One region of the Comamonas sp. MYb21 genome, then DNA from elsewhere that is predicted to be linked to it. Evidence: riboswitches for the same ligand, from Rfam matches in the RefSeq annotation. Region 1 holds a riboswitch; the other holds the start of a gene.
What was found. Region 1 has a riboswitch for cobalamin ahead of WH367_RS10480 (ABC transporter substrate-binding protein). Riboswitches for the same ligand answer to the same signal wherever they lie in the genome.
Positions count from the first base shown of each region.

Region 1 (4,206 bases):
GCGCCGAGAGCCAGGGCGTGCGCCCCAGCGCCACCGCGTCTTCAACGCTGATGGCATCCTGCGTCTCGGCCATCTGCGCCACCAGGGCCAGCTCGCGCGCAATGGCGCGGCGCCCCATCTTGTGCAGCGGCTGGCCCTGCAGCAGCACCTGGCCCTCGTTGGGCCGGATCACACCGGCCAGCAAGCGCAGCAGGCTGGACTTGCCCGAGCCGTTGGGGCCAATCAGCCCCAGCATCTCCTGGCGCTGCACCGGCAGGCTGAGCTGCTCGACAACCGGCCGGCCCTGCAGGCGCAGGCCCAGCGCGCAGGCCTGCAACACCGGTTGATCCGCCGTGACCAGAGCTGCCGCCGTCATCCGCGCCTCCGCTGGCTTTTGAGCAGAATGCAGGCAAATACTGGCGCGCCGACCAGGGCGGTGATCACGCCAATCGGCAGCACCTGGCCCCGGATCAGGGTGCGCGAGAGCACATCGGCGGCGATCAAAAAAACGGCACCCATCATCGCGCTGGCAGGCACCAGGCGGCCGTGGCTGACGCCGACCAGCATGCGCGCGGCATGCGGAATGACCAGGCCGACAAAGCCGATCGCGCCGACGATGGAGACCATGACGGCCGTCATCAGCGCAGCGGCCAGCAGCAGCACCAGTTGCACCCGGCGCACCGGCACGCCCAGCGCGGCCGCCGATTCGCTGCCAAAGCTGAAGGCATCGAGCGCGCGCGTATGCAGCAGGCACAGCAGCAGGCCGGTGATCGCAATGCAGGCGGTCAGCACGGTATCGGGCCAGCGCACGCCGCTCAGGCTACCCAGCAGCCAGAACATGATGCCCCGGGCCTGCTCGGCACTGCCCGACTTGGTGATGATCAGCGAGGTCAGTGCATTGAACAGCTGCGAGCCCGCAATGCCGGCCAGCACAATCTGGCCGCTGTTGCGCAGGCCACCGCTGCCGGCGGCATGGGCCAGCAGGGCCACCAGTGCAAACGCGCAGAGCGCACCAAAAAAGGCGCCCACGGTCATCGATATGGCGCCCGCACCGATGCCGACGACAGTCACCAGCACTGCGCCGGTGGAGGCCCCGGCCGAGATGCCGAGCAAATAGGGCTCGGCCAGCGCATTGCGCAGCAGCGATTGCAAAATGACGCCGGACACCGCCAGACCCGCGCCGCAGCTGGCCGCCACCAGCGCGCGGGGCAGGCGGTAGTTCCAGACAATGCCCTGGCTGATGGGATCGATGGCATAGCTGGCACCTGCCAGCTTGTTGGCCAGCACCTGCAGCACCAGGCTGGGCGACAGCGCCGTCTCGCCAACGGCGATGCCCAGCGCCACGCTCAGCAGCAGCGCCAGTGCCGCGCCCAGGCACCAGGCGGCCCCATGCAGCGGCCGGCGCAGCGCCGATGGGCGCGCGGATGCCGTTGCCACCATCATGCAAGGCCTTGCATCAGCGGCTGATCAACGCGCGGCCGCCGGGCCGAGCTTGCGTACCGCATCGCTGATCTGCTCCATGCCATCGACCAGGCGGATCGAGCCTTGCAGCGCATCGGCATCGACGATGACGATGCGGTTGTTCTTGACGGCATCCATGTGCTGGGTGACCGGGTCCTTCTTCAAGAACTCCAGCTTCTTCTGGTAGTCATCCGCAGGGAAGCGGCGGCGGTCCATGCGGGCGATCACCAGGATCGATGGATTGGCCTTGGCAATGGTCTCCCAGCCCACGGTGGGCCACTCTTCGGACGAGTCGACGATATTGCGCAGGCCCAAGGTCTGCAGCATGTAGCCGGCAACCCCGTTCTTGCCCGCCATGTAGGGGTCGATGGCCAGATCGGCGCTGGAGAACCACAGCGCAGCCGTCAGATGGGGCTGCTGCGCGGCCTGGACCTTGGCGACCGCCTTGGCCTGGCGCTCGCGCAGGTCCTTGACCAGGCGCTCGCCCTGGGGCTGCACATCAAAGAGCTGTGCCAGTTGGGTGATGCTCTTGTAGAGCGCCTGCACATCGTAGGCCGCGGTGCGGGTGCCATCGGCGCCCTTGAGGTTGTTCTTGCCTTCGCAGTCGGAGGGCATCGCATAGGTGGCAATGCCCAGGTCATGGAACTGCTCGCGCGTGCCCACGACGCCGTCCTTGCCGACCATCCATTCAAACTGCGACACCACCAGCGCCGGGCGCTTGCCGATCACCGACTCAAAGCTCGGGTCGTTGTCCGCCAGGCGCGGCACCTTGTCATTGATGGCCTTGAACTGGGGCAGCACGGCATTGAACCACAGCGAGGTGCCCACCAGCTTGTCGCCCAGGCCCAGCGCATACAGCATCTCGGTGCCGGCCTGGCCGATGGTGACGACCGACGCGGGCGCCTGCTTGAGGGACACCTCGTAGCCGCAGTTGTGCAGCTGCATCGGATAAGGGGCGGCCCAGGCGGACAGCGGCATGAATACACAGGCAGCCAACAGGGCAGGCAGCGCAAAACGGCGAACAGGCATCGGAATCGTCTCTCCAGGTAGAGGCTGGGCATGCGGGCCGTGCGAGCCGATCCGGTGCTGGGCGCTGCCCGGTGGAGCCAGGACAGCCTTGCGCAGACGAGACGCTGCTCACCGCCCGGACACCCCGCCGGTCATGATCAAAACACACGCACATCCGCCATGAATGGGTTTGCCGCACCGGCGCTTGCGTCGTTCGCCTTGCAGCGCGCACAACCGGTGGCATGCCTGTTTCTCTGTGCAAACCGGGGGCTTGCCAGTGGATTGTGAATGCATGACCTTGGCAGGTCTCCTGACTGGCCGGTCTGCGCAGACCATCGCCTTCCCGAACCGCAGTTCAGTGGCGCATGGATGGCCTGCTCGCGGCCTACAGTTGCGGGGGCAGTTCCGTTTGGGGCGCTGGCTGCCGGCTCGCGCTCCCTGGATTCCCTCATGCCCCGGCACCCTGCCGTGCGCATGTTCTTGCGAAACCAAAGTGGCTGTACTGTAGCCGATTTACAGGGCCTGCATGCTAAGCTGCAGGCCGTTTGATGGCCATGAACCACCCACCCACTACACCCAGCGCATACGGCATCCGCCGCGTTCAGCATCTCGCGCCGGTGGCGGCCTTTTTGCAGGCGGCGCGCCAGGCCATGTTTGGCGATCGGGTCGATACCAGCACGCCGCAGGCCGATCTGCGCGACTTTGCCTCGGTCTATGCACCGCCCGGCGGCTGCATGCTGGCGGCCTGGCAGGGCGACCGCATCATCGGCAGCATTGCCTACCGCGCCTATAACGGGCGCTTTGCCCACCTGGCCGTGCCCAGCGCAGGCACCGCCGAGGTGGTGCGCCTGTATGTGGACCCGGCCTGGCGCCGCCAAGGCCTGGCTGGCGCGTTGTTCGCGCAGCTGCGGCAGCGGGCGCTGCAGCAGGGTGTGCAGCGGCTCTACCTGCACACGCATCCTTTTTTGCCGGGCGCACAGGCCTTTTGGCAGCGCCAGGGCTTTGTCAGCCTGCACCAGGATGCCGACCCGCTGTGGCAAACCATTCATATGCAGCAGGTGCTGCAGGCCGGTCCCACTCCGACCCATCCGCTACGGGCGTAAAAAAACCACCGCATGCGGTGGTTTTCCTGTGGCAGTTGCGCAAACAGCGGATCAGCGCTTCTTGCGGTATTTTTGCAGGGCGGCAATCTGGGCGGCCATGACGGACAGCTCGGATTGGGCCTTGGCCAGGTCAAGCTCGCCCTTGGCGTTCTTGAGGGCTTCTTCAGCCTTTTGCTTGGCTTCAACCGCTTTTTGCTCGTCCAGGTCCTTGCCGCGCACAGCGGTGTCGGACAGCACGGTCACGCAGTCGGGTTGCACTTCGAGAATGCCACCAGCCACGAAGATGAACTCTTCGCCGCCGTCGGCCTTCTCAATGCGCACCGAACCCGGCTTGATGCGGGTGATCAACGGCGTGTGGCGGGCGTAGATACCGAGTTCGCCCATTTCACCAGGCAAAGCCACAAAGCGGGCTTCGCCGGAGAAAATGGATTCTTCAGCACTGACCACATCAACGTGGAAGGTGTTCATCTTTGATCCTCAGAGTGAAAAAGAAACTAGTTCGCGAGAGGGGCTGCGTGCGGCAGCCCGTTCTGCAAAGCTTAGATCTTCTTCGCCTTCTCGATGGCTTCGTCGATCGTGCCAACCATGTAGAAGGCTTGCTCGGGCAGGTGGTCGCACTCGCCGTTGACGATCATCTTGAAGCCGCGGATGGTTT
Region 1 covers NZ_JBBGZC010000006.1:138,209-142,414, reverse strand. Annotated here, with positions in the region: gene WH367_RS10490 (ABC transporter ATP-binding protein) at 1-355, opposite strand, end outside; gene WH367_RS10485 (FecCD family ABC transporter permease) at 352-1,422, opposite strand; gene WH367_RS10480 (ABC transporter substrate-binding protein) at 1,447-2,469, opposite strand; cobalamin riboswitch at 2,732-2,956, opposite strand; gene WH367_RS10475 (GNAT family N-acetyltransferase) at 3,003-3,551, shown strand; gene WH367_RS10470 (F0F1 ATP synthase subunit epsilon) at 3,603-4,019, opposite strand; gene atpD (F0F1 ATP synthase subunit beta) at 4,091-4,206, opposite strand, start outside.

Region 2 (4,206 bases), on a different contig from region 1:
TCCACTTCACACCCACATACACGCTGCGCCCTTCGGTGGCATAGGTGCGTGCGGTCTGGTAGCGCTTGTCGGTCAGGTTGTTGATCCGGGCGATCAGGTTCACATCCTTGAGCACCTCGGTCTGCGCCGACAGGTTGAACAAGGTGTAGCCACCCAGCACATTGGTGTTGGCGGCATTGTCAAAGCGCTTGGCGCTGGTCTGCAGGTCGGCAGCCCAGGTCCAACCGGCGGCACGCGTCTCGGCGCCCAGGGTGGCATAGCGCTTGGCGCGGCGCGCCAGCAGCTTGTCGTTTTCGGTATCGCGCGGGTTCTGGAAGTCGACCGAGCCGTGCAGATTGAACGCACCCAGCTTGGTCGTGGCCGCCAGGGTAATGCCTTCCAGGCGCGCCTTGCCCACATTGGCGTAGCAGCCAAACGTGCTGTCACAACTGCCGGGCGACGAGAAGTTGATCAGGTTGGTGACCCGGTTGCGGTAGGCCGTGGCCGAGAAGCTATCAGCACCCTGCGCCCAGCGCAGGCCCAGCTCGGCATTGCGGCTTTTCTCGGGCTGCAGCGATGCGTCGCCGTATTCGCTAAAGCGCTGGTAGAGCGTGGGCGCGCGGAAGGCCGTGCCCACGGTCGCGGTGGCGCGCCAGTTGGTTGCAAAGGCGTAGCCATAGGCGGCGCTGCCAGTGGTCTTGCCGCCAAACTCGCTGTCGTCATCGCGGCGCAGGTTCAACTGCACCGTGTGCGGGCCGGTGTTCAGGCCATAGCCCAGCGCCAGCGCATTCTGGTGGCGGTCGCGGTCAATGCCACCATTGGTCAGTGCGTCGTCACGCCGCTCCAGCGCGGCCGTCAAGGTGTGGACGCCCAGGCGCCAGGTATTTTGGAACAGGTAGTTGTGCAGCCGCGTGTCCGTCTGGTAGGGCGAGGGCCGGGTCTCGTAATAGTCCCGCGACTGGCTGAACTGCAGCTTGGTGCTGTAGTGCTCGGTCCACTGCGCCTGCCAGTTCAGGCCCAGCGCATACATCTTGTTAAGGCTGCGGTCGTCCTCGGTCAGGCTGCTGTCATAGCCCGAGTTCACATCGCTGGCCAGCAAGGTGGCTTCGAGCCGGTGCTGGCGGTTGATCTGGTAGCCCAGGCGGCCGCTGACGGCATTGCTGCGGTAGTCGTCCTTGTCCGAGTTGGCAGTGGCCACGGTGCGGGCGTTGAAGCCATCGGTCTGCGAGCGGTTCAGGCCCAGCGCGTAATCCCAGCCCTCGGCACTGCCGGAGATGCCGGCCTCGGCCGTGAACGTGCCCCGGTTGCCAAAGCCCAGGCCCACATAGGGCTGGGGCACGCCCTCACCTTTCTTGGTGAAGATCTGCACCACGCCGCCCATTGCGTCCGAGCCGTAGACGGCAGCGGCCGGGCCACGCAGCACTTCGATGCGGTCGATCAGCGCCAGCGGAATCGACTGCCAGGAGGCGCCGCCGGTCGATTGCGAATCCATGCGCACGCCGTCGACATAGACGGCGGTAAAGCGTGAATCGGCGCCGCGCATGAACACGCTGGTCGTCGTGCCCGGCCCGCCGTTGCGAGAAATCTGGATGCCCGGCACGCGCGCGAGCACATCGGCCACGCTGCCCGGGCCCTGGCGCTCGATGGTCTGCGCATCGATGATGGACATGTCGGCCACCAGATCGGACAGTGGCTGCTCGATGCGGTTGGCGGTCACCACCATCTCTTGCAGGTTTTTACCCTCTGTTTCCTGGGCGGCTGGAGCCTGCTGCGCCTGAGCTTGCAGCGCCAACAGGGGCAACGCCGATGCGATGGCCAAGGCCAAAAAACGGGGGGTATGGAGCGTGCCCGAGCGGGGCGCAAGCGCGGGACGCGCGCAGCGGCGTGTCGAAAAATCAGAGGAAAACATGCACTGAGTTGGTGATGAACCACCCCGCGCCAGCCTCCCCGCCGGCAATGGGGAACACGGAGGCCGCAGCAAGGCCTCAGCCGCGCGCCTCCACTATTGTTGGCCGGTATCCGGGCTGGCGATGACACAGCACACGCCTTCCCAAACACTTGTTCAAGGTATTCAGTGGCATAGTGGTGGCTGTGGATGGCGCAAAAACCAACCATCGCTTACCGTTGCGGGGGCAGCGCAGGTTGCGTAAGGCTTGTAGGGCACAAGCAGCGCTCCTGCTTCCCGTTGAACTGCCCCCATGTGAACCACTGGGGCGAGCACCAACGGGTACAATTTTAGCGTTAAACCCATTGCGCACTTAAGAAGACTGTCTCTCTATGGCCACTACGCCTTCTATGGATCTGATGCTTGAGCGGGTGGAGGCACTGCTGAGCCGTCATGAGGCTTTGCAACGCGCCCACGCCCAATTGCAAGAGCAAGTCACCACCCTGACCCAGGAGCGCGACTCCCTCCAATCGCGCCTGACAGCGGCCCGCGCCCGCGTGGATGCACTGATCGAACGCCTGCCCAAGACCTTTGACCAGGACGAATGATGAAACAGCTGGAAGTACACATCATGCAGCAAAGCTATATGCTGGGCTGCCCCGAAGGCCAGGAAGCACGTCTGCTGGCCGCCGTCAAGCATGTCGATGAGGCCATGAGCGGTATCCGCGACGCGGGCAAGATCCGTGGCCGCGAGCGCATCGCCGTGCTGGCGGCCCTCAATGTCGCCTTTGATCTGCTGGATTTACAGGTGCAAAACAGCCAGCTCAGCCAGACCGCCGACGCGCTGCAGGCGCAAGCCGCTGCCCAGTCTGCCGCGATGGCCGAGGCGCAGGCCCAGCCCGCCACCGGTGACCAGGCCAGCCTGGACTGGGACGAGCCCCGCCTGCAGTCGGTGATGCAGCGACTGGACGCGGCGCTGGCGCCCGCCCCTGCCAAGGCCGCCGAAACCCTGGACACCAGCGCCTGAGGCCTGGCGGTAAGCAGGCGCCAACACCAGATTGCGGCGCCATGCAATGCCTCCTGCCAAAATATCAGCTTGGCGCTTTCTCAATCTAGCTAACCAGCTATCTTTTTTGACCAATCCAGGCACATTGACATGCAGTTTTGGTGGGTGCGGCAGGCGCGAGCGATTACAATGGAAGCGTTCGCAGCCCTGCTGGACTTTATAGTTCCTTGAACCAATGCTCTACGAGCACGGGCTTGGTACATCACCTATTGAGCGTGATCGTCTCGCGTCAGATGAACCCAACGATAGGTTGCCCTTGCCCACCTGAACCCCCGGTTCAGGATGACGGTCCAGTGGATCCGCTGCGAACACCTGATTTTTTCGGGCAGGCTGCCCAACCTGTCTTCTCCTCTCCGCGACAGCGGGGTTTCAGGCCACCTGTTTCAGGTGGCCTTTTTACTGCGCGCCATGACTGATCCTCTTGTTTTGCTGCCGCTGTCGTTTCTGGGCCTGATCGGCGGATTTCTCGCGGGCCTGCTGGGCATTGGCGGCGGCATGGTGCTGGTACCCTTCATCACCTACATCCTGGGCACCCAAGGGGTGGCGCCGGAGCTGGCGATCAAGATGGCGATTGCCACCTCGATGGCGACCATCGTCTTCACATCTGTGTCCAGCGTGCGCGCCCACCACCAGCATGGCGCCGTGCGCTGGGACCTTGTCAAACGCCTGGCCCCGGGCATTGTGCTGGGCGGCCTGCTGGCCAGCCTGGGCATTTTTGCGGTGCTCAAGGGCAGCTACCTGGGTTTGTTTTTTGGCCTGTTCATTGGTTACTCGGCACTGCGCATGTTCCGCAAGCCCAACAGCAAGGCCATGCGCGCCATGCCGGGCACGGCCGGCCAGATGGCCGCTGGCGGCGTGATCGGCTGCCTCTCGGGCCTGGTGGGCGCGGGCGGCGCCTTCATCAGCGTGCCTTTCATGACCTGGTGCAGCGTGCCGATGCACAACGCGGTCGCCACCAGCTCGGCGCTGGGCTTTCCGATTGCGGTCACCAATGTCATCGGCTTCATGGTGGCCGGCCTGCACCTGCAGGGGCTGCCGCCGCATTCGCTGGGCTATATCTGGCTGCCCGGCCTGGCCGCCATTGCCACCTGCAGCGTGCTGACGGCGCCGCTGGGCGCCCGTGCCGCGCACCGGCTGCCGGTAGGCCAGCTCAAGAAGATCTTTGGCGGCATCTTGCTGTGCCTGGCCGCGTACATGCTCTACAAAAGCCTGGCGGCCTGGCAGGGCTGAGACCTGCCACAGCGGGCTAGATAATCCGCGAGAAGCGCGCCCGGTT
Region 2 covers NZ_JBBGZC010000014.1:115,614-119,819, forward strand. Annotated here, with positions in the region: gene WH367_RS20365 (TonB-dependent receptor domain-containing protein) at 1-1,888, opposite strand, end outside; cobalamin riboswitch at 1,973-2,217, opposite strand; gene WH367_RS20370 (hypothetical protein) at 2,257-2,472, shown strand; gene WH367_RS20375 (cell division protein ZapA) at 2,472-2,891, shown strand; gene WH367_RS20380 (sulfite exporter TauE/SafE family protein) at 3,339-4,160, shown strand; gene hemN (oxygen-independent coproporphyrinogen III oxidase) at 4,177-4,206, opposite strand, start outside.
Region 2: another riboswitch for cobalamin. It lies ahead of WH367_RS20365 (TonB-dependent receptor domain-containing protein); the one in region 1 lies ahead of WH367_RS10480 (ABC transporter substrate-binding protein).